DNA from 4 places in the Duganella sp. AC237 genome. Region 1 is predicted to be linked to each of the others. Evidence: predicted binding sites of a transcription regulator. Region 1 holds the regulator's gene; each other region holds the start of a gene.

The links. The regulator sigma-54, encoded in region 1, starts transcription at its own class of promoters, with help from an activator protein. The targets are predictions, from matches to a motif close to TGGCANGNAANCTGCTTT.
Region 2: the regulator sigma-54 is predicted to act here: its motif matches at 4,213-4,230, upstream of glnA (type I glutamate--ammonia ligase).
Region 3: the regulator sigma-54 is predicted to act here: its motif matches at 2,905-2,922, upstream of AC0IYS_RS14865 (ammonium transporter).
Region 4: the regulator sigma-54 is predicted to act here: its motif matches at 4,157-4,174, upstream of AC0IYS_RS29195 (TldD/PmbA family protein).

What each region holds. Positions count from the first base shown of each region.
Region 1 covers NZ_CEEDEW010000003.1:6,456,377-6,463,835, reverse strand. Annotated here, with positions in the region: gene lptC (LPS export ABC transporter periplasmic protein LptC) at 1-196, shown strand, start outside; gene lptA (lipopolysaccharide transport periplasmic protein LptA) at 226-819, shown strand; gene lptB (LPS export ABC transporter ATP-binding protein) at 822-1,574, shown strand; gene AC0IYS_RS28495 (RNA polymerase factor sigma-54) at 1,584-3,065, shown strand; gene hpf (ribosome hibernation-promoting factor, HPF/YfiA family) at 3,141-3,500, shown strand; gene AC0IYS_RS28485 (enoyl-CoA hydratase/isomerase family protein) at 3,655-4,737, shown strand; gene rapZ (RNase adapter RapZ) at 4,746-5,606, opposite strand; gene hprK (HPr(Ser) kinase/phosphatase) at 5,614-6,549, opposite strand; gene AC0IYS_RS28470 (PTS sugar transporter subunit IIA) at 6,649-7,131, opposite strand; gene queF (NADPH-dependent 7-cyano-7-deazaguanine reductase QueF) at 7,441-7,459, opposite strand, start outside.
Region 2 covers NZ_CEEDEW010000003.1:1,519,960-1,527,418, forward strand. Annotated here, with positions in the region: gene AC0IYS_RS07250 (transglycosylase domain-containing protein) at 1-2,017, shown strand, start outside; gene AC0IYS_RS07255 (TAXI family TRAP transporter solute-binding subunit) at 2,131-3,495, shown strand; gene AC0IYS_RS07260 (rhodanese-like domain-containing protein) at 3,500-3,958, opposite strand; gene glnA (type I glutamate--ammonia ligase) at 4,273-5,688, shown strand; gene AC0IYS_RS07270 (DUF4124 domain-containing protein) at 5,814-6,347, shown strand; gene glnL (nitrogen regulation protein NR(II)) at 6,344-7,456, shown strand.
Region 3 covers NZ_CEEDEW010000003.1:3,293,826-3,301,284, reverse strand. Annotated here, with positions in the region: gene kbl (glycine C-acetyltransferase) at 1-721, opposite strand, end outside; gene AC0IYS_RS14870 (helix-turn-helix domain-containing protein) at 913-1,488, shown strand; gene AC0IYS_RS14865 (ammonium transporter) at 1,654-2,856, opposite strand; gene AC0IYS_RS14860 (zinc-dependent metalloprotease) at 3,048-5,507, opposite strand; gene AC0IYS_RS14855 (prolyl oligopeptidase family serine peptidase) at 5,549-7,459, opposite strand, start outside.
Region 4 covers NZ_CEEDEW010000003.1:6,610,419-6,617,877, reverse strand. Annotated here, with positions in the region: gene AC0IYS_RS29215 (methyl-accepting chemotaxis protein) at 1-1,019, shown strand, start outside; gene AC0IYS_RS29210 (chemotaxis protein CheW) at 1,033-1,530, shown strand; gene AC0IYS_RS29205 (methyl-accepting chemotaxis protein) at 1,575-3,050, shown strand; gene AC0IYS_RS29200 (class I SAM-dependent methyltransferase) at 3,065-3,886, opposite strand; gene AC0IYS_RS29195 (TldD/PmbA family protein) at 4,351-5,988, shown strand; gene AC0IYS_RS29190 (TldD/PmbA family protein) at 6,007-7,344, shown strand.

The DNA of each region.
Region 1 (7,459 bases):
CGAGGCGATGCGCCTGCAAACCAGCACCTTGACCGTGTTCCCGGACGAGGAACGGATGGAAACCAAGGCGCCGGTGCAGATGAAGCTGGGCAGCACGACCTCCAGCGGCACCGGCATGAAAACCAATAACGCCACGCGCCAGCTGCAACTGGGCGGACGCGGAACGATCACGATGCCGCCCAAGGCGCCGCGCTAAATCAATACAAGATACGACAAGAGACAGATATGAAGGACACCATGATGAAAAAACTGATACTGTCGGCCGCGCTGCTGCTGGCCGCGATGGGCGCGGCCCACGCTGAAAAAGCCGACTCCAACAAGCCGACCGAGATCTCCTTCGACAACCTCGACGCCGACGACGTCAAGCAGATCAAAACCTTCACCGGCAACGTCGTGCTGACCCGCGGCACTTTGCTGATGAAGTCGCCCAAGGCGGTCGTCACCGAGGATCCCGAGGGCTACCAGCTGGTGGTGCTGACCGGCGCGCCGGGCGTGCAGGCGACGTTCCGCCAGAAGCTCGACGGCGCCGGCGACCAGTGGGTCGATGGCCGCGCCGACCGCATCGAATACGACGGCAAGACCGAGCTGGTCAAGCTGTTCTCGAAGGCGCAGATCAAGAAACTGGAAGGCAGCAAGACCGCCAGCCAGGTCGATGGCGAATTCATCTCCTATGACAGCCGGCGCGAATTCTTCGCCGTGAAAAATACCGCCAGCGGCGAGAGCAAGCCCGGCGCCGGCCGCAGCACGATGGTGATCCAGCCGTCGGCCAAGCAGACTCCCCAGCCCGCTTCGGCCACCAATCCAGCGGCGGGGAAATAAGCATGGAGCCAACATGCGGTAGCACCCTGATCGTACGCGGCCTGCAGAAGACCTACGGCAAGCGCCAGGTCGTGCATGACGTGTCCTTGCAGGTCGAATGCGGCGAAGTGGTCGGCCTGCTCGGCCCCAACGGCGCCGGCAAGACCACTTCCTTTTACATGATCGTCGGCCTGGTGCCGTCGGACGCCGGCACCATCGATATCAGCGGCGTCGACATCTCCTCGCTGCCGATCCACCGCCGCGCCTCGCTCGGCCTGTCGTACCTGCCACAGGAGGCTTCGGTGTTCCGCAAGCTGACCGTGGAAGAGAATATCCGCGCCGTCCTCGAAATCCAGAAAGTGGACGGCAAGCCTTTATCCAAGGCTGCCATCGATGAACGGCTCAATACCCTGCTGGCCGATCTGCAAATCGAAAAGCTGCGCGAAAACCAGGCGCTGTCGCTGTCCGGCGGCGAGCGCCGCCGCGTGGAGATCGCCCGCGCGCTGGCCACCAACCCGCGCTTCGTGCTGCTGGACGAACCTTTCGCCGGGGTCGACCCGATTGCCGTCATTGAGATCCAGCGCATCGTGCGCTTCCTCAAGGAACGCAATATCGGCGTCCTCATTACCGATCACAATGTGCGCGAGACGCTGGGCATCTGCGACCGCGCATATATCATCAACCAGGGCTCGGTTCTGGCTTCAGGCCGGCCGGACGATATCATCGCCGACGAGTCGGTCCGCCGCGTGTACCTGGGTGAACACTTCAGAATGTAATCGCGCCCCATGAAACAGTCATTGCAACTGCGCACGTCGCAGCACCTCGCGCTGACACCCCAGCTGCAGCAGTCGATCCGGCTGCTGCAGCTGTCCACGCTGGAGCTGCACCAGGAGCTCGAGCAACTGCTCACCGACAATCCCCTGCTCGAGCGCCTGGACGACCCGCTCGACCGTTCGCTGCGGCTGCTGTCCGACGGCGCCATCAGCCAGCAGGCGCCGGCCGGCGAAGCGCCCGCCGAAGGCCCGCCGAACCAGCAGGATGCGCCCGCGCCGGCCGACGCCGACACCTACGACGGCCCGGCCGCCGATACCGAAAGTACCAGCAGCGAGGCCGATGTCGACTGGAGCGACGCCGGCCGCAGCAAGGCCCCCGACGACGAGGACGCGCGTCCGCAACTGGAAGCGAACCACTGCACCCTGCGCGAGCACCTGATGGAACAGATGCGCGTGACGGTGCTGGAGATGCGCGACCGCGCGCTGGTCGAGCTGATCATCGACGCGCTCGACGAGAACGGCTACCTGGAGGAGCCGCTGGAGGAAATCCACGCGCGCCTGCCGGAGGAACTGGAAGTCGACATCGACGAGCTGCGCACCGCGTTGTCGATGCTGCAAAGCTTCGACCCGATGGGCGTGGGCGCGCGCAACGCCTCCGAATGCCTGGCGCTGCAGATCAAGCGCCTGCCGGGCATCGCCCTGGTGACGCGGCGCATGGCGCTGACCATCGTCGAGAACCATTTGACGTGGTTCGCCCAGCGCGACTTCAACAAGCTGAAAAAGGCGCTGGTGTGCGACGACGAGGATTTGCGCGAGGCGCAGGCCGTCATCCGCCTGTGCAATCCGCATCCGGGCTCGGCGTTCGCGTCCGACGTGTCCGACTACGTGGTGCCGGACGTGATCGTCAAGAAGGCGCGCAACGGCTGGCAGGTGAGCCTGAACAACGACGTCATGCCGCGCCTGCGGGTCAACGCGATGTACGCCAACCTGCTCAAGCAGGGAAAGGGCGAGGGCCAGATGGGCGCGCAGCTGCAGGAGGCCAAGTGGCTGATCAAGAATATGCGCCAGCGCTTCGACACCATTCTGCGCGTGGCCCAGGCGATAGTAGAAAGACAAAAGAACTTTTTCTCGCACGGCGCCGTTGCCATGCGCCCCCTTGTGCTTCGCGAAATTGCTGATACACTGGGTTTACACGAGAGCACTATTTCTCGGGTGACGACTCAAAAGTACATGCTGACGCCGCACGGCATGTTTGAGTTGAAATATTTCTTTGGTAGCCACGTCGCCACCGAAGCGGGCGGTGAAGCAAGTTCGACGGCGATACGGGCACTCATTGTGCAATTGACAGGAGCTGAAGACCCTAAAAATCCATTATCCGACAGTAAGATTGCGGACATGCTGGGGGAACAAGGCATGGTGATTGCGCGACGCACTGTTGCCAAATATCGCGAAGCGTTGAAAATCCCTCCCGTCAGTCTCCGCAAGTCTTTGTAGTTACTTGGTCACTGTGCGCCCGGCCGCAATGGGCGCGGCACTGACCGTAAGCGACATCTATCTTTAGGAGCGTGTATGAATCTGACCATCAGTGGACATCATCTCGAAGTGACCGCGGCCATCCGCGAATACGTACAGAACAAACTGGAACGTGTCACTCGTCACTTCGATCAAGTTATTGATATTGCTGTCATTCTGACTGTAGATAACCTTAAAGAGAAATCCAAGCGCCAAAAGGCGGAAATCAATCTGCGCATGTCGGGTAAAACCGTGTACGTGGAAAGCCTGTCCCAAGACCTGTACGCCGCGATCGACACCCTGGTCGACAAGCTTGACCGGCAGGTCATGAAATACAAATCCAAAGTTCAGCAGCACGGCCACGATGCGATCAAGCATCTCCCGGATAGCTACGAACCCGCTGCCGCCGCCCTATAACAACGGCCTCCGGCACCATCCAACAAAGGGCGCAAGGGCGCCCTTTTTTGTGTCCGCGTTTTTCGGTCCCGCGTTTTACTTCCTCTCGATTCGATGAAAATCATTTATCCCGTTTCGACGGTAGAATAGATTTTTTTTCACGGGTTGCGACATCATGAGCGAATTGGTCCACACCGCTATCGTCAACGGCACCGGCTTCATCACCTTGGACCGGCCCAAGGCGTTGAACTCGCTGTCCCTGCCGATGCTGCGCGATATCACGGCGGCGTTGCTGGCGTGGCGCGACGATTCCGACGTCGCCGCCGTGGTCATCCGCTCCAGCAGTGAAAAGGCCTTCTGCGCTGGCGGCGACATCCGCTTCTTCCACGACGCCGGCCGCGCCACGCCGCAAACCGGCAGCGCGCTGATCGAGGATTTCTTCACCGAGGAGTATTCGCTCAACCACCTGGTGCACAGCTATCCGAAACCGTACATCGCGCTGATGGACGGCGTGGTCATGGGCGGGGGCATGGGCATCGCGCAGGCCGGGCCGGACAGCCGGGTGCGCATCGTCACCGAGCGCACCCGGATGGCGATGCCGGAGGTGAACATCGGCCTGTTCCCGGATGTGGGCGGCAGCTATTTCCTGTCGCGCGCGCCGGGCGGGCTGGGGCGTTACCTCGGCGTCACCGGCGTCACGATAGGGGCGGCCGATGCGCTGTACGCGGGCCTGGCGGATCACTATGTGCCTGCGGATGAACTGGAGGTGCTGGACGCGATTCTGGAGTCCACGCCGGGCGCCGAGCTGGTTGAGGCGATCGCGGCCTTTGCGGAGTCGTTCAAGGACGCGGCCGGGGTATCCAGGCTGGAGGCGAACCGCGCCGACATCGACCGCCACTTCGGCGCCGGCCCGGTGCCGGCCATCGTCAAGTCGCTGGAGGCGGACACCACGCCATTCGCGCTCGAAACGGTGCGCGCGATGGCCGGGCGGTCGCCGTTGATGATGCGCGCGACGCATGAGTTGATCCGACGTGGCGCGGCGCTGGACATGACCGGCTGTCTGCGCATGGAGCGCGCGCTGGTGCGGCGCGTGTTCGACCGCGGCGAAGTCATCGAAGGCGTGCGCGCGCTGGTCATCGACAAGGACAACGCGCCGAAATGGAATCCGCCGTCGTTGGAAGAGGTGACCGAGGAAATGGTGCGGCAGCTATTCGAGCCGGTGTGGCCGGAACACGCACACCCGCTGCGGCATCTGTGAGCTGGAGGCTACTGCTCGCGGTGCCGCAACACCACCCGTTCATTCGGGTGGAAATACGCCGCCAGTTTCTCCGCCATATACACCGACCGGTGCTGCCCGCCGGTGCATCCCAGCGCCACCGTCAGATAACTGCGGTTATCGGTCTTGAAGAACGGCAGCCACTTCTCGACGAAGCCGCGGATATCGTTCATCATTTCCACCGCGCTCGGTTGCGCGTCGAGAAAATCGATCACCGGCGCGTCGCGGCCCGTCAGCGGGCGCAGCGTCAAATCATAGTAGGGATTCGGCAGCGCGCGCACATCGAACACGAAGTCCGCATCCATCGGCACCCCCAGCTTGAAGGCGAACGACTCGAAGAACAAGGTCAGCGGCGCCCCCTCGCTGGCGACCAGGTCCTTGACCCAGGCGCGCAGCTTGTTGGCGCTCAGCTCCGACGTATCGACCACATGGCCCAGCTGCTCGATGGCCGACAGCCGCTCGCGCTCTTCCATGATGCATTCGATCAAGGTGCGGCGCGCGGCAGGATTCTGGCCCGGACGCAACTCGTGCGACAGCGGATGGCTGCGGCGCGTCTCCGAAAAGCGCGCCACCAGCGAGTGCGTGTTGGCGGTCAGGAACATGACCTTGACGTCGTGCCCCTCTTCGCGCAGGCGCTTGACGTCGGCCGGCAACGAGGCCAGCGATTCGGCGCTGCGGGCGTCGACGGCAACCGCCAACGCCTGCAAGCCTTCCTCGGCCAACGTCGAGACCAGGTTCGACAGCAAGGCCGGCGGCAGGTTGTCGACGCAATAGTGGCCGGTGTCTTCCAGCACGTTCAAGGCCACCGATTTGCCGGAGCCGGAGATGCCTGTGATGAGGACGATACGCATGATGGTTTTAATCTCCGCTCATGGCTTGTCGCTGACGCTCCATGAACTCTTGTAAGGTGTCGATACCGCGCAATTGCAGAATGGTGTTGCGTACGGCGGCCTCCAGCAGCACCGCGATGTTGCGGCCGGCCGCGACGGGAATGACGACCTTGCGGATCGGCAGTCCCAGCACGTCCTCGGTCGGGAACTGGAATGGCAGCCGCTCCACTTCCTCCTCCGCCGCGCCACGGCGCACCAGATGCACGATCAGCTTCAGGCGCATCTTGCGGCGCACCGCGGTCTCGCCGAAGATCGCCTTGATGTCCAGCAGGCCCAGCCCGCGCACTTCCAGCAGATTCTGCAGCAGGGCCGGGCAGCGCCCCTCGATCATGTTCGGCGCAATGCGCGAAAACTCCACCGCGTCGTCGGCCACCAGGCCGTGCGAGCGCGAAATCAGTTCAAGGCCCAGCTCGCTCTTGCCCAGGCCAGAGTCGCCGGTGATCAGCACGCCCACGCCCAGCACGTCCATGAAGACGCCGTGCATGATGATGCGTTGCGCCAGTTTCTTGGAAAGATACACGCGCAGGAAGTCGATCACCTGTGCGGCAGGTAACGGAGTGGAGAACAACGGGATGTTTTTTTCGTCGCAGATGGCGAGGATGTCGGGCGGCGTTTCCAGGCCCTGGGCGATGATCAGCGCCGGCGGGCCGCCAGCAATCAGCTCGCCGATGACGTGGGCGCGCGTGAGCGCCTTCAAGCGCTGGTAGTAATTGATTTCCTGGTGCCCGAAGACCTGGATGCGGCCCGGGTGGATGGTGTTCAGGTGGCCGACCTGGTCGGCGGCGGAGGCGACGTCGCCGGAGATCAGGCGCTCGCCGCCGGGAAAGCCGGCGAACCAGCCGAGCTGCAAACTCTCGCGATTGTCGTCGTAAAGCCTTTGTATCGTCAGCGGCGTTTGCAGCATGGGGCGTCTTTATCTCAAGGTTGAACTAAGGTGGGCCTGCCCCGTAGTTTAACCTATTGTCCCGCTCCCCATGCTTGCAAGCTATTTCCCGCTGACCTGTCAGCCGGCGGCCTGCAGGCTAGGCATCCAGTTGATGATGCGCGAGTGCACCGATTTCGGGTCCGGGTCGGTCGAGAGCGCGGTGCGGAAGGCGTCGTCGGAGAACATCTCGGCGATTTCCGACAGGATTTCCAGGTGCTGCTGGGTGACGTGGTCCGGGATCAGCAGGAAGAACAGCAGGTTGACCGGCTTGCCGTCGGGTGACTCGAACGGAATCGGCTCGGCCAGGCGGACGAACGCCGCCAGCGGCGATTTCAGGCTCTTCATGCCTTTGATGCGGCCGTGCGGCACGGCCACGCCATGACCCAACCCGGTGGAACCGAGGCGCTCGCGCGCGAACAGGTTGTCCGAGACGGTGGAGCGGGCGATCCCGCAATTGTTTTCGAAGATCAGGCCAGCTTGCTCGAATGCGCGCTTCTTGCTGGAGACCTCCAGGTCAAGCAGGACATTTTCGAGTGAGAGTATTTTGCTCAGGTTATTCATAAGACGATAAGAATGTTACGACGCACAAGGCGTGCCGCCGCCGAATTATAGGCTTGTTTGTGCGCCATGTAACATGAATTCGCGCGCGCCGGCGTTGCTTAATGATCAGGCAGCCAACGCGCCGGGCCGCCAACGGTCCTACTGAAAATGCACCGCAGAAAGCATTTGCTATTTATGCGTAAAAAACCGCGAAAGCGCCGGTTTTTCGCCGCAAAGCGGCCCGCTTTTCCGATTTTTCGCGTTTTTCCAGCGAGGCGCCCATTTCTTACGAAAGTCGCATCGTTGATCACATCATACGCCTGATTTTTGCTATTGACGCGCGCCGCGC
Region 2 (7,459 bases), 4.9 Mb from region 1:
CAAGGGCAACGGCCTGCAGGCGGCGCCGGAGATGACCTTTGTCACGCGCAAGGCCTCGAACGCGATCCGCAACCACCTGGCCAACCTGCTGGGCGACAACCGCATGTACAACCTCGACCGCCTGGACCTGAACGTGGTCAGCACGCTCGACGCGCAGGCGCAGAAGGCGGTCACGCAGGTGCTGCGCGACCTGCGGGACCCCGAGCGCGCCGCCGCCGCCGGCCTGACCGGCAAGGGCATGCTGGGCAACGGCGATCCGGCCAATGTGGTGTACAGCTTCACCTTGCTGGAGAAGGGCAAGGACAACAACCTGCTGCGCCTGCAGACCGACAACTACGACCAGCCGCTCGACATCAACGAGGGCGCCAAGCTCGACCTGGGTTCGACCGCCAAGCTGCGCACCCTGGTGTCCTACCTGGACATCGTCGACCAGCTCAACAAGAAGTACAAGGGCATGAACGCCGAAACGCTGAGCATGATCCCGGTCGATCCGCAGGACAAGCTGTCGCGCTGGGCGATCGAGTACCTGACGGCGCTTCCGGTCGGCAGCGCCGGGCGCGAGATCACGCCGATGCTCAACGCGGCCATGGAGCGCAAATACTCGGGCAATCCGGGCGAGGGCTTCTTCACCGGCGGCGGCCTGCATTACTTCGGCAACTTCTCCAAGGAAGACAACGGCAGAATACTGACCGTGACCGAGGCGCTGCGCCGCTCGACCAACCTGGTGTTCGTGCGCCTGATGCGCGACGTGGCCAAGTTCTACATGTTCCAGACGCCGGGCTCGTCGGCCTCGCTGCTGGCCGACGCCGACGATCCGCGCCGCGCCGTCTACCTGGCGCGCTTCGCCGACAAGGAGGGCAAGGAGTTCCTGAACCGCTTCTATGCCAAGTACAAGGGCAAGCCGGCGGCCGACCTGGACAAGATCCTGCTGGCCAATATCCGCAGCACGCCGACCCGGCTGGCGGTGATCCACCGCACCGTGTATCCGGCCGCCAGCATCAAGCAGTTCGGCGACTTCCTGCACGAGTACCTGCCGTCGCAGAACGAGGTGTCGGACGAGCGCGTCGAGAAGCTGTACGACCAGTACGCGATCGACAAGTGGTCGCTGCCGGACCGCGGCTACCTGGCCAGCATCCACCCGCTGGAGCTGTGGATGGCGGCGTATATGCGCACGCATCCGGGCGCGACCTTGTCGCAGATGACGGCGGCCAGCGAGAAGGAACGCCAGGAAGTCTATTCGTGGCTGTTCAAGACGCACCGCAAGCACGCGCAGGACCGCCGCATCGCCGGCCTGATCGAGGTCGAAGGCTTCATGGAAATCCACAAGCAGTGGAAGAAGATGGGCTATCCGTTCGAATCGCTGGTGCCGTCGTATGCGACGACCTTGGGCGCGTCCGCCGACCGGCCGGCCGCGCTGGCCGAGATGATGGGCATTATCGTCAACGGCGGCGTGCGCAAGAGCAGCCAGCGCATCTCGTCGCTGCACTTCGCCAAGGGCACGCCGTATGAGACCGTGGTCACCAAGGCCCCTGCCACCACCAACGAACAAGTGCTGTCGCCGGAAGTGGCGCGCGTGGTCGCCGACGCGATCCGTGGCGTGGTGTCGGACGGCACGGCCAAGCGGGCGCGCATGGCGTTCGTGCAGTCGGACGGCACGGTGCTGCCGGTCGGCGGCAAGACCGGTACCGGCGACCAGCGTTTCGATGTGTATGGCGGCGGCGGGCGCTTGATCGAGTCGCGCTATGTGAACCGCTCGGCGACGTTCGTGTTCAATATCGGCGAGCGCTTCTTCGGCAGCATGACGGCATACGTGCACGGGCCGGAATCGAAGAATTACGATTTCACCAGCGCGTTGCCGGTGCAGTTGCTGGTGGTGCTGGCGCCAAGCTTGATGCCGCTGATCGAGCCGAATCCGGTGGCCAAGCCGGGCGCGTTGCCGCCGCCGGTGGTGGTCAAGACGGGTGGCGTGCCGGCCAACGCCGCGACAGCCGTTCAGTTGCAAGCCTGCGGCGGCTAGTCAATAAGGGAACACGTGCTTGACACGTGTTCCCTTGGATGAGCCCGTATTCCCCTTGCATAATTGCTCATTTGTTGGCATGGTATCAGCCCATGAAACCAATGCGCCATCACATGTCCAAAATCCTCAAGTTCACGCAATTCTCGGTGCGGGACTTGTTTGTCGCCTCGGCCCCCACCATCGCGCTGATCGTCGGCGTCTGCCTGCTGGCCTATTGGCTGGTCGATCCCGCCCCGCCGCGCAGCGTGCGCCTGGCCACCGGCCAGGAAAACAGCGCCTACGAGGAATTCGGCAAGAAATACGCCGCCGCCCTCGCCAAGCACGGCGTCAAGGTCACGCTGGTCCCCTCGGCCGGCTCCGGCGAAAACCTGCGCCGCCTGCGCGCCGGCGAAGTCGACATCGCCTTCGTCCAAAGCGGCTCCACCAACGAGGAAGCGGCCGAACGCGAAGGCTTGTCGTCGCTGGGCAGCCTGTTCGTCGAGCCGCTGTGGCTGTTCCTGCGCGAAGCCAAGGGCCAGCCGCCGATCACCCAACTGAGCCAGTTAAAAGGCAAGAAGATCAACTTCGGCCCCAAGGGCGCCGGTGCGCCGCGCCTGTTCCGCCAGGTGCTGTCGCTCAACGGCCTGGAGAAGGAAGACGTCGAGCGCTACTCGCTGGCCAACACGCCCGCCACGGTGGAACTGCTGGAAGGGCGCATCGACGGCCTGGTGTTCACCTCGGCGCCCGAAGCGCCGCTGATCCAGATGCTGCTGCAAACGCCGGGCATCAAGCTGTTCAACTTCAGCCAGGCCGAGGCTTACGCGCGCAAGCTGCCGTTCCTCACGCACGTGGTGCTGCCGCAGGGCATCGTCGACCTGGGCCGCGATATTCCCAAGGAGAATTACAACCTCATCGCGCCGACCGCCACCCTGGTGGCGCGCGACGATCTGCATCCGGCGCTGGTCGATTTGTTCGTGCAGGCGGCCAGCGGCATCCACAACGGCGCCGGCTGGTTCCAGCAGCAGGGACAGTTCCCGTCGGCCAAGTACAGCGAGATTCCCGTGGATGCCGAGGCGGCCAAGTTCTACAAGAACGGCCCGCCGCTGCTGCAGCGCTACATGACGTTCTGGCTGGCCAATTTCTTCGACCGCATGTGGGTGGTGGTGCTGGCGCTGAGCGCCTTGATCATTCCGCTGTCGCGGATTATTCCGCCGCTGTACGTGTGGCGCATCCGCTCGCGCGTGTATCGCTGGTACGGGCAGTTGCGCACGGTGGAGCAGCAGGTCGAGAGCGCGCCGGAGGCGTCGCGGATGCAGGTGTACGAGGCGCAGCTCAAGCGGCTCGACGAGATCGAGGAGCTGGTCAACCAGATCTCGATTCCGCTGTCGTTTGCCGATGGCTTGTATGGCTTGCGCAGCCACATCCAGTTCGTGCGCAAGCGGATACAGTTTTTGATGGGGGAGGGCACGCCGGCGGCGACGCAGGCGGTGCCTGTTTAAACAATCACGCGCCGGTCCACGGCAGGCCGGCCTTGCACCAGCCGCCGATATTCTTGCGGTGGCTGTGCTCGTCTTTGTCGCCCTCGAAGCCTTCCAGGATGTCGTAGCAGTGCTGGTAGCCGTGCTCGGTGGCCAGCTTGGCCGCACCACGCGAGCGCACGCCCGAGCGGCACAGGAACAACAGCACCTGGTCCTTGCGCGCCACCGAGTTCAATTGCTCGATGAATTCGTGGTTGGCGATGCCGCCCGGATAAATACTCCACTGCACCGCACCATGTTGGGCTTCCGGAATGGCGACCCGGCCGACCCAGTCGCGCTCGGCATTGGTGCGCACATCCACGATCTTGACGGCGTTGTCGGCGCCGATCAGCTCGTAAGCCTCCTCCGGCGTGACCGCTCCGGCATACGGCCAGTCCTTGCTGCGTCCACGGGCCACGGCCAGGATCTCGTCTATTTTGCTCATGGGATGTCCCTCCAAATAAGATTGAGTTTATTATAGGCGTCCTATGCATGCCGGAGACAATGGCGCACCAAAGTCGTGCAATTTTCCGTGAAAAACGAAAATTGCACGATGACGGTGCGATTTGTTTGATTTGCACCAAGTTGGTGCTGCATTGATCCGGTGTAAATAGTGGCATTTTGGTGCTTCGCCCCGTTTTAGTCCCTTTTGTCGGCGAGTTCCAAGACGCTATGAACATATCGTTATGAGTTTCAGGCTGGCATAGATACTGCTTATAGAGAGCGCACCAGTTATACACATTCCTTTAGGAGATACGCATGGCAATGACAGCCGCAGAAGTCTTGAAAATGGTCCAGGAAAACGAAGTCAAATTCGTTGATTTCCGTTTCGCCGATACCCGTGGTAAAGAACAGCACGTCACCGTGCCCGTGTCGCACTTCGACATGGACAAGTTCGAATCGGGTCACGCATTCGACGGTTCCTCGATCGCCGGCTGGAAGGGCATTGAAGCATCGGACATGATACTGCTGCCAGATCCAAACACCGCGAACATCGATCCATTCATGGAAGAGACCACGCTGTTCATGCAGTGCGACGTCATCGAGCCGGCCGACGGCAAAGGCTACGACCGCGACCCGCGCTCGATCGCCAAGCGCGCCGAAGCCTACCTGAAATCGTCGGGCATGGGCGACACCGCCTACTTCGGCCCTGAGCCGGAATTCTTCATCTTCGACAGCGTGCGCTGGAAGATCGACATGTCGGGCTGCTTCGTCAAGATCGATTCCGACGAAGCGTCGTGGACCACCGGCGAGAAGCTCGAAGGCGGCAACAGCGGCCATCGTCCTACCGTCAAGGGCGGCTACTTCCCGGTCCCACCGGTCGACAGCTTCCAGGACATGCGTTCGGAAATGTGCCTGATCCTCGAATCGCTGGGCATCCCGGTCGAAGTGCACCACCACGAAGTGGCCGGCGCCGGCCAGAACGAAATCGGCACCAAGTTCTCGACCCTGGTCGAGCGCGCCGACTGGACCCAGAACCTGAAATACGTGGTCTGGAACGTGGCCCACAGCTATGGCAAAACCGCCACCTTCATGCCGAAGCCTATCGTTGGCGACAACGGTTCGGGCATGCACGTGCACCAGTCGATCTGGAAGGACGGCGTCAACCTGTTCGCCGGCGACGGCTATGCCGGCCTGTCGGACACCGCGCTGTACTACATCGGCGGCATCATCAAGCACGCCAAGGCGCTCAATGCGATCACCAACCCGGGCACCAACTCGTACAAGCGTCTGGTGCCAGGCTTCGAGGCGCCGGTGAAACTGGCTTACTCGGCTAAAAACCGTTCGGCTTCGATCCGCATTCCACACGTGGCCAATCCAAAAGGCCGCCGCATCGAAACCCGTTTCCCTGATCCACTGGCCAACGTGTACCTGTGCTTCGCCGCGCTGCTGATGGCCGGTCTGGACGGTATCGCCAACAAGATCCATCCGGGCGAAGCGGCATCGAAAGACCTGTACCACCTGCCGCCGGAAGAAGACGCGCTGATCCCGACCGTGTGCTCGTCGCTGGAAGAGGCACTGGACAACCTGAACAAAGACCGCGAGTTCCTGACCCGTGGCGGGGTGTTCAGCGATTCGATGATCGACGCTTACATCGAACTGAAAATGCAGGACGTCCAGCGCATGCGCATGACGACCCACCCAGCCGAGTTCGACATGTACTACTCGCTGTAATTGCAACGCATCGGCTTGCCGGTGCTTGTGGTGAAGCAAAAAACGCGGGGCGAGCCATGGCTTTCCCCGCGTTTTTGTTTGGATGTTGTATATTCAGGATGGAGCGTTCCACCCACGGATTACGAATGACAATGAGTTTCAAACGATGCGGTTACGCCAATGTTGGCGCGCTGTTAGCGCTGGCGCTGGCCGCCGGCGGCGCCGCGCGGGCGCAGGGCGTGATCTACAAATGCACGCCCCCAAACGGCAGCACGGAATACACCGACGTTTATCGCGGTAACTATTGCAAGGCGATGGACTTGCCCGGCCTGGCGATTCCGGCGCCGGCCAAGCGGCAGGGCGCGCCGGCGCGCGCGGCGGGAGCGGCGCCGACGCCGTCGGCGCCAGCTGCCACGCCGGGCGACTTTCCCCGCGTCGACAGCGCCGAGCAGCGCGCGCGCGACGCCGACCGCCGCGCGATACTAGAAGACGAACTGAAGAACGAAACGCAGAAGCTGACGGCGTTGCGCAAGGAGTTCAACGGCGGCGAGCCGGAACGGCGCGGCGACGAACGCAACTACGCCAAATACCAGGAACGGGTGGCCGCCATGCGTGACAGCATCAGCCGCTCGGAAAAGAATGTCGACGCCTTGAAACGTGAGATCGCGAATATCAGATGAGCATTGTAAGTAATATCGCCGCCCGCGCCGTGGCCGCCATGAACCGTCCACCGGCCTTGGCCGGCCTCGAACTGCTGGCCTCGGCCGTGGTGCTGCTCGACGGCGAGGGCCACATCGCCTACGCCAACGCGGCCGCCGAGAACCTGCTGGAAAGTTCGCTGAAAGCGCTGTCGCGCCAGAAGCTGACCGCGCAGTTCCTCAACCCCGAGGAGCTCGACCACATCTGCGCCCAGGCGCGCGAGCACAAGTTCTCCGACCTGCGCCAGGACTTGACCCTGGAGCGGGCCGGGCGCGATCCGCTGCACGTGCACAGCATCGTCTCGGCGCTCGACGATCCGGTCGACCACATCCTGATCGAACTGCGCGAGCACCTGCAGCATCTCAAGCTCGACCGCGAGGAACGCATCCTCGACCAGAGCCAGGTCAACAAGGAGCTGATCCGCAACCTCGCGCACGAGATCAAAAATCCGCTGGGCGGCATCCGTGGCGCCGCCCAGCTGCTGGAGATGGAACTGCCGGCGCTGCACGCGGTGCAACTGCGCGAATACACGCAGGTGATCATCAAGGAGGCCGACCGCCTGCAAACGCTGGTCGACCGCCTGCTGGCGCCGCACCGCCGGCCGCACATCGTCGGCGACGTCAACATCCACGAAGTGCTTGAGCGCGTGCGCAGCCTGATGCTGGCCGAATTCCCGTCCGGCCTGACGATCCTGCGCGACTACGACGCCTCCATCCCCGAGTTCCGGGGCGACAAGGAGCAACTGATCCAGACGGTGCTCAACATCGCCCACAACGCCGCGCAAGCGCTCGCTTCACAAATCGAAGCGGGCGGCGCGCAGATCGTTTTGAAGACCCGCGTGGCCCGTCAAGTGACCCTGGCCAAGGTCCGCTACGGGCTGGCATTAGACTTGCATATCATTGACAATGGACCGGGCATCGCACCCCAGATCCGCGACCGAATTTTCTATCCGCTGGTGTCGGGCAGGGAAGGCGGCAGCGGCCTCGGGCTGACCTTGGCGCAGACCTTCGTGCAGCAGCACATGGGCGTGATCGAGTGCGAGAGCCGGCCTGGATATACGGATTTCCGTATCCTGCTGCCGTTGCCATAAGCC
Region 3 (7,459 bases), 3.2 Mb from region 1:
TGATGATGTCGACGCGGCCCATGACGTTGTGGTGCTCGTGGGTGCCGCGGCCGGTCGCGCCCATGAAGCCGGAGGCGTGGCACTCGTCGATCATCACCAGCGCACCGTATTTGTCGGCCAGATCGCAGATCTTGTCCAGCTGGGCGATGGTGCCGTCCATCGAGAACACGCCGTCGGTCACGATGACTTTATGGCGCTTGTCGGCGGCCGCTTGCAACTGCGCTTCCAGGTCGGCCATATCGTTGTGGGCGTAGCGGAAGCGCGCGGCTTTGCACAGGCGGATGCCGTCGATGATGGAGGCGTGGTTCAACGCGTCCGAGATGATGGCGTCGTTCTCGTCGAACAGCGGCTCGAACACGCCGCCGTTGGCGTCGAAGGCGGCCGCGTACAGGATCGTGTCTTCGGTGCCGAGGAATTTGGAGATCGCCTGTTCCAGTTGCTTGTGCACGGTCTGGGTACCGCAGATGAAACGCACCGACGACAGGCCATAGCCGTATTTTTCGGTCGCCTCGATCGATGCCTTGGCGACCCACTCCTCGCCGGACAGGCCCAGGTAGTTGTTGGCGCACATATTGATCAGCGTACGGCCATCCTGCGCGACCACTTCGGAACCCTGGCGCGAAGCAAGCACGCGCTCCGGCTTGTACAGGCCCTGATCGCGCAATTGATCGAGGTTTTGCTGCAGGCCGCTGAAGAAGGTGCTTTTTGCTTGGTCGCTCATGATGGTCCTTGTATGTGGTACGATTTCAGCAGATTTTCACTGCGTTATAAGAAATCCGTTATGTCGAACTCAAATTCAATATATCGAATCTTACAGAGAACCAGTGAACTGCGCAAGACGGAAGCATGCGGTTCTGGCCGCGTTTTTCCGACAGATTTACTTAGAATTTAGCCTATCCGCCGAATAAAACAATGAAAACACCTGTTTCGACGAACGCACCACCCGAGGTCGGCGCCGCCCTGCAACGTCTGCGCCTCGCGCGAGGCCTCACTTTGGAAGACCTGTCTCGCATCGCGGGGGTCTCCAAGTCGATGCTGTCGCAGATCGAACGCGAGAAGGCCAATCCGACCATCGCCATCACGTGGCGGCTATCGAACGCGCTGGGGGTGCAGATCGGCGAACTGCTGGCGACGGCGGAGAAGGAATCCGAGACCATCCGCGTGCTCGACGCCCACGAAACCCCCACGCTGCCCGGCAATCATGCCGGCTACGTGCTGCGCATCCTCGGGCCGATGGAGCTGGCGGGTAAGTATGAATGGTATGAGCTGACCTTGTCGCCCGGTGGGGAGCTGGCGTCGCAAGGGCACGATCCCGGGGCGCAGGAGCATGTCACGCTGCTGCATGGGTCGGTCGAAGTGGAAGTGGGTAACACCAAGAAAAAGGTCAAACTGGGCGGCACCGCGCGCTACCCGGGCGACCAGCAGCACACCATCCGCAACGTCGGCAAGACCGAGGCGAAGGCGCTGCTGGTTGTTATACATCGGTGACAGGGATCGCTGCGGTGGCGGCTCGTGGCGGATTACGCTTCGCTAATCCGCCCTACGTGTCTCCTCAGGCACGCTAACTCAATGATCCACGGAGACACGTAGGGCGGATTAGCCGGAACGGCGTAATCCGCCACGAGCCGCCACCGGCCTGGAAAACTACCACGCCTACCAGTTCGACTCCCGCTCCGGCGTGGAGCTGATGCGGTGGATGGCCAGGTCGGCCCCCTGGAACTCGTCCTCGGGATCGAGGCGCAAACCCATCGTGGCTTTCAACACGCCATAGATGGCAAAGCCGCCCGCCAGCGCGATCACCACGCCCAACACCGTCCCCGACAACTGCGCGGCGAACGACACACCGCCCATCCCGCCCAGCGCCTTCAACCCGAAGATACCTGCGGCGATCCCGCCCCAGGCGCCGCACAGGCCATGCAGCGGCCAAACGCCGAGCACATCGTCGATCTTCCACTTGTTTTGTGCGAGCGTGAACATCCAGACGAAGATGGCGCCGGCGATACCGCCCGTCACCAGAGCGCCCATCGGATGCATCAGGTCCGATCCGGCGCACACCGCCACCAATCCGGCCAGCGGCCCGTTATAAGCGAAGCCGGGATCGTTTTTCCCCATCAGCAGCGCAACCAGCGTACCACCAACCATCGCCATCAGCGAATTGACCGCCACCAGGCCATTCATCTTGTCCAGCGACTGCGCGCTCATGACATTGAAGCCGAACCAGCCGACCGTCAGAATCCACGCGCCCAGCGCCAGGAACGGAATCGACGACGGCGGATGCGCGGCGATCGCGCCGTTCTTCATATAGCGCCCGCGCCGCGCGCCAAGTAAAAGCACCGCCGGCAGCGCGATCCATCCGCCCACGGCATGCACCACCACCGAACCGGCGAAGTCGTGGAACTCGGCGCCGAAGGCCTGCAGCAGCCACTCCTGGATGCCGAAGCGGCGGTTCCAGACGATCCCCTCAAAGAACGGATACACGAAGCCGACCAGCAGCGCGGTGGCGATCAGCTGTGGATGGAAGCGCGCGCGCTCCGCGATGCCGCCCGAGATGATGGCCGGGATGGCCGCCGCGAACGTCAGCAGGAAGAAGAATTTGACCAGCTCATAGCCGTTTTTGGCCGCCAGCACGTCGGCCGAGGAGAAGAAATTGACGCCGTAGGCGATGCTGTAACCGACGAAGAAGTAAGCGATGGTCGACACCGCGAAATCCACCAGGATCTTCACCAGCGCGTTGACCTGGTTCTTCTTGCGCACGGTGCCCAACTCCAGGAACGCGAAGCCGGCGTGCATCGCCAAAATCATGATGGCGCCTAGCAAAATGAACAATGCATCGGCGCCGTCTTTGTGTAATCCCATCAAAATCACTCCCCAAAATAATGCACGATCTGAAAACCAATACGCTTATAAGCAATATTTGTTCCAGATTGGTGCAGATTTTAAGTCCATGATTTAACTATATTTTGTTTTGGCGGTGGCGAACGCACCATGCACGTGCGCACCGAAAAATGGCATCATTTTGGTGCGCACGTTGTGGAATTACCTGCCGCCTAGATCGGTGCGCCAGGCGGCACCGGGGGCGCCGCGCGCAATTTGACGCTGCGCGGGTCCTTCAGGTAGGCGGTAATCATCTCGGCCGCTTCCTTGCGGCTAGTGGCTGTCACGCCCTTGCCGGGATTCTTTTGCAGCCATTGCGCCAGTTCGCGCACCGATTGCGTGACTTCGGCCGCCACATTCGGATGCAGCTTGCCACCGTCCAGTAAATTGAGTACCCCGTCGACCAGCACCCAGTTGGACGCCAGCTGCACCGCCTCGCCGCCAACCACCGATGCCGGCACAGGCTCGCGCTTCCAGGTCTTTTGCAGCAGCAGCGACAGCACCTCCTGCACGCCGGGCTGCTGCGCGTCGCGCGCATGCTGCCAGGAGAGACGATTGACGCGGCCCGGGTCCAGCAGGAATCCAGCCGTTTGCGCGGCGCCCGCCTCGGCGATCGAGAAGGCGTCGAACACGGAACCCATGCGGGTGGTGAAGTATTCGCGGCCACGATCATGCCCCATCGCCGGTGGCGTCAGCACATCGAGCACGTTGGCGGGCAGAGACAGATATTCGGCGCGCAGGCTGTCGGCAAGCCGGTTCAACGCCTGGCGCTGCACGTTCGCCGGCGTGACCTTGACGCCCGCCTTGCCGATGCCTGCTTTGACGTCGCCGCTGGTGGTGTAGTCGAAATCGCCACCGCCGATCAGGCGCGCCACAGCCTCGCCCTGGTAGCGTTGCAGCAGGTAGACCGGCACCAGGCGCGCTTCGAGCTCGCCGATCTGGCGCGCATCCGGCAGCACGTCGACCGAAAAGGTCTGCAGCGCGCGCTGGCGCACGGCGCCCAGTTGATCCCAAGTCTTGATCGTATCCGGGCCGAAGTCCCACAGCAGGCCGTCCGGGTGGCTGGCGCCCGGCGTGCGGTCGTCCTGATCGCTGGAGTACAACAGGCCGGCGGCCTTGGCGTCGCCCCGCAGTTTGGCCAGCGCGGCCTCCTCCTGCGCGCCGCCGCCGAAATCTCCATAGACGTATTTGACGATGTAATCGTCCCACGGGCCGACGCCCACGCCATACGCGTCGGCCAGGTCGACTTCGCCCTGGGCGTTGAGTTTCAGGATCGGATGCGGATAGTCCATCACCGAGCCGTTGCCATTGCCGGTGCGGCTGGCGGCGAAGTTGTGCGCGAAGCCCAGTGTGTGACCGACTTCGTGCGCCGACAATTGGCGCAGGCGCGCCAATGCCATCTCCTCGGCCAGCTTGTGTTTGTCCGCCGGTGCGTTTTTTCCGTAAGGCGCGAGCAGGCTTTCGGCGATCAGGATGTCCTGCCGCACGCGCTGCGATCCGAGCGTGACGGCGCCGCGAATAATCTCGCCGGTGCGCGGATCGGCCAGCGCGTTCCCGTAGGACCAGCCGCGCGTGGCGCGGTGCACCCAGTGGATCACGTTGTAGCGGATGTCCATGGCGTCGACGCCTTCGGGCAGCAGCTCGACCCGGTAGGCATCCTTGAAGCCGGCCTTTTCGAAGGCGCTGGCCCACCATGAGGCACCCTGCAGCAGCGCGCTGCGCACCGGTTCCGGCGCGCCCCGGTCGACGTAGTACACGATCGGTTTCTTGACCGTGCTGACCGCCGCCGACGGATCGGTCTTTTCGAGCCGGTGCCGCACCTGCCAGTGCACGTCGATGCTGCTGGCAAGCGGCGTGGCGAAGTCGTAGTAGTTGACGTCGAAGCCGCCGGAGAACGGATGATAGCTGCGCGGCCGCCAGCCGGCCTGGCCGTCGATCTTCGGCAGGCGCACCATGCTGATACGCTGGCGCATCGACAGGCTGGCGGGATCGGCGGCGACTTGACGCACGTATTCCGCCTGGCCAGGTCCGGCGAAGGTCAGCAGCGATTCGAGTTCCACATTGTCGGGAAAGGCTTTGGCCTGTTCGGCCAGCACCGCGCTGCGCGCCGCATCGACCTGATAGGCGCCTTGTTTGGCAGCCGCCAGCCGGGCGGCGATGCCGTGGCGGTCGGCCAGCAGGAAGCTGGAGAAGTCGACCAGGTGCGCGCCGCCGTCGCTGGCGAGGATCTCGCCCGACCACAGCACGGCGCTGGCGAACGATTCCTTGACGGCGGCCCGTTCGTCCTTGTCCGCCGACGCAGCGATGTAGGCCGTGTTGTCCTGAACCAGAAACAGCTTGGCGCCATGCTTTTCGAAACGGACCATGCGCATGTCGCCGGCCTGGCCCCGATCAAGGCCGACATCATTCGAGCCCAGTGCGTATGGCAGGGAACTCAGTAGCAGGAATGGCTGCTCCAGCGACGCCACCGACAGCAGCACCCTGCCCTTGGCCGCGTCGCGCCAGACGTCGATGAAGCCCGGTTGCGATTGCAGGCCGCGCGTGACGTCCGCAACCGATTTGGCGGACGCCGACGCGCCGCCGGAATTGTTGGATTGCGCCAGCGCCGGCGCCACCGGCGCAGCGCCCAACATTATGAGAGCGAGCAGCAGTGGCCCGGCGGCTGGCGCGGCCCTCATTGCGAGCCCGCCGCCTTGACAGCCGCCGTCGCCGGCCCTGCGGTGGTTTGCACCGCCGGCGTCGCGCCATCCATTTGCAGCGCGCGGCTCAGGAAGCCCCAGCGATCCGCCACTTCCTCGATCTGTTTGGTGGTCGGCTTGCCGGCGCCGTGGCCGGCCTTGGTGTCGATCCGGATCAGGATCGGCGCAGCACCGGCCTGGTCGGCCTGCGCGGTGGCGGCGAACTTGAAGCTGTGCGCCGGCACCACGCGGTCGTCATGGTCGGCGGTGGTGATCATCGTCGCCGGATAGCAGGTTCCCTTTTTCAGGTTGTGCAGCGGCGAATACTTGACCAGCGCCTTGAACTCCTCGGCGTTGTCGGAAGAGCCGTAGTCCGATGTCCACGCCCAGCCGATGGTGAATTTGTGGAAGCGCAGCATATCGAGCACGCCCACCTGCGGGATCGCGGCGGCGAACAACTCCGGACGCTGCGTCATCGCCGCGCCGACCAGCAGGCCGCCGTTGCTGCCGCCGCCGATGGCCAGCTTGGCCGGCGACGTCACCTTGTGCACGATCAGCCATTCGGCCGCGCCGATAAAGTCGTCGAACACGTTCTGCTTTTGCAGCTTGGTGCCCGCCTCGTGCCACGATTCGCCATACTCGCCGCCGCCGCGCAGATTGGCCATGACGTAGACGCCGCCCATCTCCAGCCACGCCAGGTTGGCGACCGAGAACGACGGCGTCAGCGAGACATTGAAGCCGCCGTAACCATACAGGTAGGTCGGATTGCTGCCATCGAGCTTCAAACCCTTTTTGGCGACGATGAACATCGGCACCTTGGTGCCGTCACGGCTGGTGAAGAACTCCTGGCGCGTCTCGAAGCCGGCCGCATCGAAGTCGACCTTCGGCTGGCGGTACACGCTGCTCTTGTTGGCCTTCAGGTCGTAGCGGTAGATCGTCGTCGGCGTGGTGAAGCTGGTGTACGAGTAGAAGGTCTCGGTGTCGACGCGCTTGCCGCTAAAGCCCCCGGCCGTGCCGAGGCCCGGCAGTTCGATATCGTGCAGCGGTTTGCCTTTCAGGTCGAACACCTTCACCAGGCTGTGCGCATCGCTCAGGTAGTCCACCAGCAGCTGGTTGTTGACGACGGACGCCGACACCAGCGTGTTGGAGCTTTCCGGCACGATCTGCTTCCAGTTCAGCACCGCCGGCTTGCGCGTGTCGATGCTGACAATACGGCCGCGTGGCGCGTTGCGCTCGGTGTGGAACCAGAACACCGGCCCGTCGTTGCCGACGAAGTTGTAGACGGCGTCGAAATCCTCAAGCAAGCCGACGACCTTGGAATCCTTGCGGCTCAAGTCCTTGTAGAACACGCGGTTCTTGTTCTCGGTGCCTTGCGACGCCGTGATGATCAGATAGCGGCCATCCTGGGTCACGTCGGCGCTAAAGCCCCAGTCCTTGTGGTCCGGGCGGTCGTAGACCAGCGTGTCGGCGCTTTGCGGCGTGCCCAGTTTGTGGAAGTACAGCTTCTGGAAGTAGTTCACGTCGGCGAGTTTGGTCGCTTCCTTGGGCTCGTCGTAGCGGCTGTAGAAGAAACCGGAACCGTCGTGCAGCCAAGCGGTGTTGGAGAACTTGACCCACTTGATATGGTCTTCGACGTCCTTGCCGCTGTCGATGTCGCGCACCTTGATCTCGTTCCAGTCGGAGCCCGATGCGGCGGTGCTGTAGGCGAGGTATTTGCCGTTCGGGCTCACGGCCAGTCCGGCCAGGGCCACGGTGCCGTCGGCGGCCAGCTTGTTCGGATCGAGCAGCAGGCGCGGCACGTCGGCCAGCGTTTTCATCGTGTAGAGCACCGACTGGTTTTGCAGGCCGTCGTTGCGGCTATAAAAATAGCGTCCGCCTTCCTTGAACGGGACGCTGAAACGCTCGAA
Region 4 (7,459 bases), 150 kb from region 1:
ACGGCATCATGCGCCAGCTGGGCGGCGACCCGGGCTACGCGGCGGAGATCGTGCGCAAGGTGGCCGACGGTGATTTGAGCGCCGACGTGCAGGTCAAAGCGGGCGACACCACCAGCCTGCTGGCGGCGATGAAGGGCATGATCGACAAGCTCTCGCAGGTGGTGCAGGACGTGAACAACGGTGCCGAGTCGCTGGCCAGCGCCTCCGAGGAAGTCAGCGCGACGGCGCAGTCGCTGTCGCAGGCCGCCAGCGAGCAGGCCGCCGGCACCGAGGAGACCAGCGCCTCGGTCGAGCAGATGACGGCGTCGATTTCGCAGAACACCGAGAACGCCAAGGTCACCGACGGTATCGCCAGCAAGGCCGCTGTTGAAGCGGTCGAAGGCGGCGACGCGGTCAAGTCGACGGTGGCCGCGATGCAGCAGATCGCCAAGAAGATCAGCATCATCGACGATATCGCCTATCAAACCAACCTGCTGGCGCTGAACGCGGCAATCGAGGCCGCGCGCGCCGGCGAGCATGGCAAGGGCTTCGCGGTGGTGGCGGCCGAGGTGCGAAAGCTGGCCGAGCGCAGCCAGATCGCGGCGCAGGAAATCGAGCAGGTGGCCAGCAGCAGTGTGCAGCTGGCCGAGAAGGCCGGCCATCTGCTCGATGAAATGGTGCCCAACATCCGCCGCACCTCCAACCTGGTGCAGGAGATCACGGCGGCGTCGGAGGAGCAATCGGCCGGCGTTGGCCAGATCAATTCGGCCATCACGCAATTGAGCCAGACCACGCAGCAGAACGCGTCCGCCTCCGAGCAGCTGGCCGCCACCGCCGAGGAGATGAGCGGCCAGGCCGAGCAACTGCAGGAGACCATGTCCTTCTTCAAGCTGTCGGGCGCCTCGCGACCGCTGCGCACCACCCGGGCGCCGGCCAGGCCGGCCAAGCCAGGCAACGGGCGTGGTCGTCCGGGCCACGGCAGCAGCAAGCAGATGATGGACATGGCCGATCCGGACGAATCGCATTTCGTTAAATTCTAAAGCGGGACCGATGATGAGCAACGTACAAGGCGCTGAGCCGCAATATCTCAGCTTCATGCTGGGACAGGACATGTTCGCGATGGGTATCCTGGCCGTGCGCGAGATACTGGAGTATGCGGGCGTGACGCCTGTGCCGCAAATGCCGCCCTGTATCAGCGGCGTGATCAACCTGCGCGGCACGGCGGTGCCGGTGCTCGACCTGGCGTGCCGGCTGGAGCGCGAGCCGGTACCGGTCAGCAAACGCACCTGCATCATCGTCGTCGAAGTCGATGGCCACGCCGGCGCCGGCGCCTTCGTGATCGGCATCCTGGTCGACGCGGTCAACGCGGTGCTCGACATTCCAGCGTCCGAGGTGGAGCCGGCGCCCAGCCTTGGCGCGCAGGTGCGGGCCGAGATGCTGCAGGGGATAGGCAAGGTCAATGGCCGCTTCGTGCTGCTGCTCGACGTGCGGCGGGTGGCGTCGGTCGGCGACCTGGCCGCCATCGCTCCCGCCGCCCTCGATCACGTGTAGGCGCGCACCGCTTCTACACCAACAAATCACCCTGGAGAACCATCATGTTCAAACAAATGAAAATGGAGACCCGGCTGCATGCCGGGTTCGGCGCCATCGTATTACTGGTGGTGGCGCTGGGGATTATCGCCTTCGCCAAACTGACGGCGCTTCACGATCAATGGGGGCACTTCGAGAGCGTCACGCTGGCGCGCAAGAACGCCGTGCTCGAAGGCGTCATCTCGCAGGGCCAGGCGGTCCAGCAATTCAAGAACTATATCCTGCGCGGCGGCGAGCAAAACACCCAGTTCCGCGCCGCGCTGACCAATATCGACAAGGAAATGGCCAACTACAAGGCAGTCGGCCCGCTCAGCGAAGAAGAGCAGGTGCTGCTGGGCGAGGTGGCGGCCGGCGTCAAGGCCTATGGCGACAGCATGGTCGAGCTGGAAGCGATGCAGGCGAAAGGCATGACGGCGACGGAAATGGACAAGTCCATCAAAGGCGCCGACGCCGCCATCGCCGGCGCCTTCCGCAAGCTGCTCAAGCTCAACGACAACGTCACCGACCGTGAATCGGCGGCCATGACCGAGGTAACGGAATCGGCCAAGCGCTTGATCCTGTCGGTCGACATCGTGATCGCCATGCTGGGATGCGTGCTGGCGGTATGGCTGGCGCGCAGCCTGTCGGGCATCGTGCGCGAAGTGCAGATGGTGGTCGCCGGCCTGGCCGGGGCGTCGCAGGAAGTCAGTTCGACGGCGCAGTCGCTGTCGCAGGCGGCCAGCGAGCAAGCCGCCGGGGTCGAGGAAACCAGCGCCTCGATCGAGCAGATGACGGCGTCGATCGCGCAGAATACCGAAAACGCCAAGGTCACCGACGGCATCGCCACCCAGGCCGCCGTGGATGCAACGCGGGGCGGCGAAGTGGTGAAGGCGACGGCGGCGGCGATGCGCCAGATCGCCAGCAAGATTAGCATCATCGACGATATCGCCTATCAAACCAATCTGCTGGCGCTGAACGCGGCCATCGAGGCGGCGCGCGCGCATGAACACGGCAAGGGCTTCGCGGTGGTGGCGGCGGAGGTGCGCAAGCTGGCGGAGCGCAGCCAGGTGGCGGCGCAGGAGATCAGCAAAGTGGCGGCCGACAGCGTCGATCTGGCCGAGCAGGCCGGCGTGATGTTCGATGCGCTGGTGCCCAATATCCGCAAGACGTCGGACCTGGTGCAGGAAATATCGGCGGCGTCGGAAGAACAGAGCTCCGGCGTGCGTCAGATTAACAGCGCGGTCAATCAGCTTAGCCAGACCACGCAGGTGAACGCGGCCAGCTCGGAGGAACTGGCGGCGACGTCGGAGGAGATGAGCGCCCAGGCCGAGCAGCTGGGGCAGTTGATGGCGGTATTCAAACGCTATGCGGTCGAGGAGCGGGTGCCGGCGCGGCGCGCCGCTTCCATCAAGGGAGCGGCGGCGCCGATGGCACGTTCGGCACGGGTTGTCTCGGCGGCCGCCCAGGGATCGCCGGACGAGAACAAGTTCACCCGGTTCTGATCCCCGTCACATGATTACGGTTTGACGAACTTCAGCGTCATGCGGTCGCTTTCGCCGATCGCCTGGTACTTCGCGCGGTCCTCGTCTTTATTACCGTAGGTCGGCGGCAGCGCCCAGACGCCGCCTTTGTGGTCGGCGGTGTCTTTCGGGTTGGCGTTGATTTCCGACTTGGCCGCCAGCTTGAAGCCCGCCGCCTCGGCCAGGCCGATCACATACTTCTCGTGCATGTAGCCGCTGCTGGCCGTTTCGTCCTGGGTCTTGTTGGCCGGCAGGCGATGCTCGACCACGCCAAACACGCCGCCCGGCTTCAACGCCGTGTAGACGCTGGCAAACAGCGCTTTCATATTCTCCGGACCGGCCGGTATCCAGTTGTGGATGTTGCGGAAGGTGAGCACCATGTCGACGCTGCCGGCCGGCGCGTATTCATATTTGCGCGGCGGCGAGAACACGCCCAGCGCCACCTTGTTGTACACCGGATTGGCGTTCAGGCGCGCCATGACGCGCTGCGCCGAGTTGCGTTCACGTTCGTCCGGCGCGGCCAGGTCGGCGCCGCCGAGGATCAATTTGCCGCTATCACGCAGGTAGGGCGCCAGGATCTCGGTGTACCAGCCGGCGCCCGGCGCCAGTTCGACCACCGTCATGTCCGGGCGGATGCCGAAGAACGCCAGCGTCTCGTAAGGGTGGCGGTAGGCGTCGCGCTGCACGTTGGCCGGGGTGCGGGTGCTGGCGGCGACGGCGGCCTTCAGTTTGGCGTCGGCCGCTTCGGTGGCGGCGATCGCGCCGCTTGCAGCGAACAGCGTGGTGGTGGCCAGGGCGGCCACGAGATATCTCTTCATGCAAAGTCTCCTGAGGGTTCGGTTGGCGGCGCGCAGTCGCCCGCCCTGCGCGATCATCGGCCATGCATGCAAAAAGATCAAGCGAATTGCGACGGCCGCACCACCGAAGTGCGGCGTGCCGTCGCCGCGCGTTAGGCTGGACCTCGTCGCGCCGGACGCGGACACTCGCGGACACCTGCCGGACACTTCGCGGACACTTTCGCGGACACTTTTCCCACCTTCGACGCCCCGTCCGGGGACTCTTGTAACACAGTGTTTCGTTGTGGTGGATGGCATACATTTTGCCTATCCCGATTCCTGATCCGGCGCTAATATTGGCAATCGTGCGGAAACGGCGACGGATATTCAGGTGTCACGTAAAGAAGCAAGCGCTATCAGAGTAGGACGCGCTAGAAGAGCAAATAAAAGCAAAGCAGAACCTTGGGCGGCTGGCCCACAATCATTGCCTTACGTTTGGAGATACGATGGAACGACGTGCTTTCCTCAATATTAGTAGTCTGGCCCTGGGTACGATGCTGCTGCCCGCCTTCGGTCGCGCGATCGCCGCCGAGGAGCTGCTCGCGCCGGTCGCCGTGCAGTTCAAGAAGATGCTGGCCGATACCGCGATGACGGCGGCCACCCAGGCCGGCGCCTCGTACTGCGACGTGCGCGTCGGCCGCTATCTGAACCAGTTCATCACCACCCGCGACCTGAATGTCGAAAACGTCGTCAACACGGAATCGGCCGGTGTCGGCGTGCGCGTGATCGCCGGCGGCGCCTACGGCTTCGCCGCCACCAACGACATGACCCCGGACGGCGTGGCCGCCGCGGCGCGCCAGGCGGTCGCCATCGCCAAGGCCAACGCCAGGCTGCAAACCGAACCCGTTCAACTGGCCCCCGTCAAGGGCGTGGGCGAAGTGTCGTGGGCCACGCCGATCGTCAAGGACTGGCGCACGGTGCCGATCAAGGAGAAGGCCGACCTGCTGATCGCCGCCAACAAGGCCGGCATGGACGGCGGCGCCAGCTTCATGCAATCGTTGCTGTTCCAGGTGAACCAGCAGAAGTACTTCGCATCGACCGACGGCTCCTACATCGACCAGGACCTGCACCGTCTGTGGATGCCGGTGTTCGCCACCGCCGTCGACAAGAAGACCAACAAGTTCCGCTCGCGCCAGGGTTTGTCGGCGCCGGTCGGCATGGGCTACGAATACCTGGACGCGCGCCCCGAGCACAAGATCAAGGCCGCCGGCGGCGTGACCACGCTGTACACCGGTTCCTACGATTTGATCGAGGACGCGCGCGCGGCGGGCAAACAGGCCAAGCAAAAGCTGACCGCCAAGTCGGTCGAACCGGGCAAGTACGATCTGGTGCTGTCGCCCGAGCACCTGTGGCTGACCATCCACGAGTCGGTGGGCCATCCGACCGAACTCGATCGCGTGCTGGGCTACGAGGCCAACTTTGCCGGCACCAGCTTCGCCACGCTCGATAAGTGGCAGAGCAAGAAGTTCAAGTACGGCGCGGACATCGTCAACATCGTCGCCGACAAGACCACGCCAGGCTCGCTGGCCAACGTCGGCTACGACGACGAAGGCGTCAAGTGCAAGCGCTGGGACATCATCAAGGACGGCATCCTGGTCAACTACCAGGCCACGCGCGACCAGGCCCACATCATCGGCGAAAAAGAGTCGCACGGCTGCTCGTACGCCGACAACTGGAGCAGCGTGCAGTTCCAGCGCATGCCCAACGTCTCCCTCCAGGCGGGCAAGAAGAAGATGACGCCTGACGAAATGATCAAGGACGTCAAGAAAGGTATCTACATCGTCGGTGACGGCTCGTTCTCGATCGACCAGCAGCGCTACAACTTCCAGTTCGGCGGACAGCTGTTCTACGAAATCAAGAACGGCAAGATCGGCCAGATGCTCGAGGACGTCGCCTACCAGTCCAACACGCAGGAATTCTGGAACGCCTGCGCCGGCATCTGCGACGAGCGCGATTGGCGCATGGGTGGCTCCTTCTTCGACGGCAAGGGTCAGCCTTCGCAGTCGTCGGTGGTGTCGCACGGCGCCAGCACCACGCGCTTCAACGGCATCAACGTCATCAACACCGCACGCAAAATCGGCTAAGCCTGGAGAACAGAGAATATGAAGAATTTGAGTCAAGAAGAGACCAAGCGTATCTGCGACAAGGTGCTGTCGCTGACCAAGGCCGACCAGTGCGAAGTGAACCTGAGCGGCAGCCGCACCGGCAATATCCGCTACGCGCGCAACGCCGTGTCGACCGCCGGCTTGATCGAGGATACGCAGCTGGTGGTGTCGGTCGCTTTCGGCAAGAAGCAGGGTATCGCCACCATCAATGAGCTGGACGACAAGTCGCTGGAGAAGGCCGTGCGCCGCGCCGAGGACCTGGCGCGCCTGGCGCCGGAAAACCCGGAGTTCATGCCGACGCCGGGCAAGCAGCAGTACAAGGCCAGCGAGACCTTCTTCCAGAAGACCGCCGACATCGATCCTGAATTCCGCGCCCAGGTGGCGGCGTACAGCATCGAGAACAGCAAAAAGAACAAGCTGGTGGCGGCGGGCTTCTTCACCGATACTTCCAAGTTCACCGCCATCGCCAATTCGAACGGCGTGTTCGGCTTCCAGCGCGACACCGGCCTCGATTTCAGCGTGACCGTGCGCACCGAGGATGGCCGCGGTTCCGGCTGGGCCAAGCGCAGCGTGGGCGACGCCAGCAAATTCGACGCGCGTGAAGCGTCCAACGTGGCGATCGAAAAGGCGTTGCGGTCGGTCGAGGCCAAGGCGCTGGAACCGGGCCGCTATACGGTGATCCTGGAGCCAGCCGCCACGTCCGACCTGCTGGCCTATATGTTCAACGGTTTCGACGCGCGCCAGGCCGACGAGGGCCGCAGCTTCCTGTCGAAAAAGGGCGGCGGCAACCGCATGGGCGAGAAGCTGTTCGACGAGCAGGTCAATGTGTGGGCAGACCCGTGGGACAAGAATGTGGCGGTGCTCCCGTGGGACAACGGCAGCATGCTGGCGCGCGAGCACCAGGAGTTGATCAAGAACGGCAAGATCAACGCCTTGAACTACTCGACGTACTGGGCGAAGAAGCAGGGCAAGCGCGCCATCGGCGCACCCGGCAACATCATCATGGCCGGTACCGACAAGTCGACCGAGGAGCTGATCGCCAACACCAAGAAGGGCGTGCTGGTGACCCGTACCTGGTACATCCGCATGGTCGATCCGCAGTCGGTGCTGTTGACCGGTTTGACGCGCGACGGCACCTTCTACATCGAGAACGGCAAGATCAAGCACCCGATCAAGAACTTCCGCTTCAATGAAAGCCCGGTGTCGATGTTGAACAATATCGATGAATTGGGCAAGCCGGAGATCCTGTCGGGCGACGAGTCGGATTACCAGTTGCTGATTCCGGCGATGCGGGTGCGCGACTTCAACTTCACGTCGCTGTCGGACGCGGTGTAAAGACGCGGGCCGCGCGGGCATTGGCGGATTACGGCGTTCCGCCTAATCCGCCCTACGTATCTCTTCGACTGCGGCGCGTGCGTCGCGCGGAACCACGTAGGGCGGATTAGCGCAG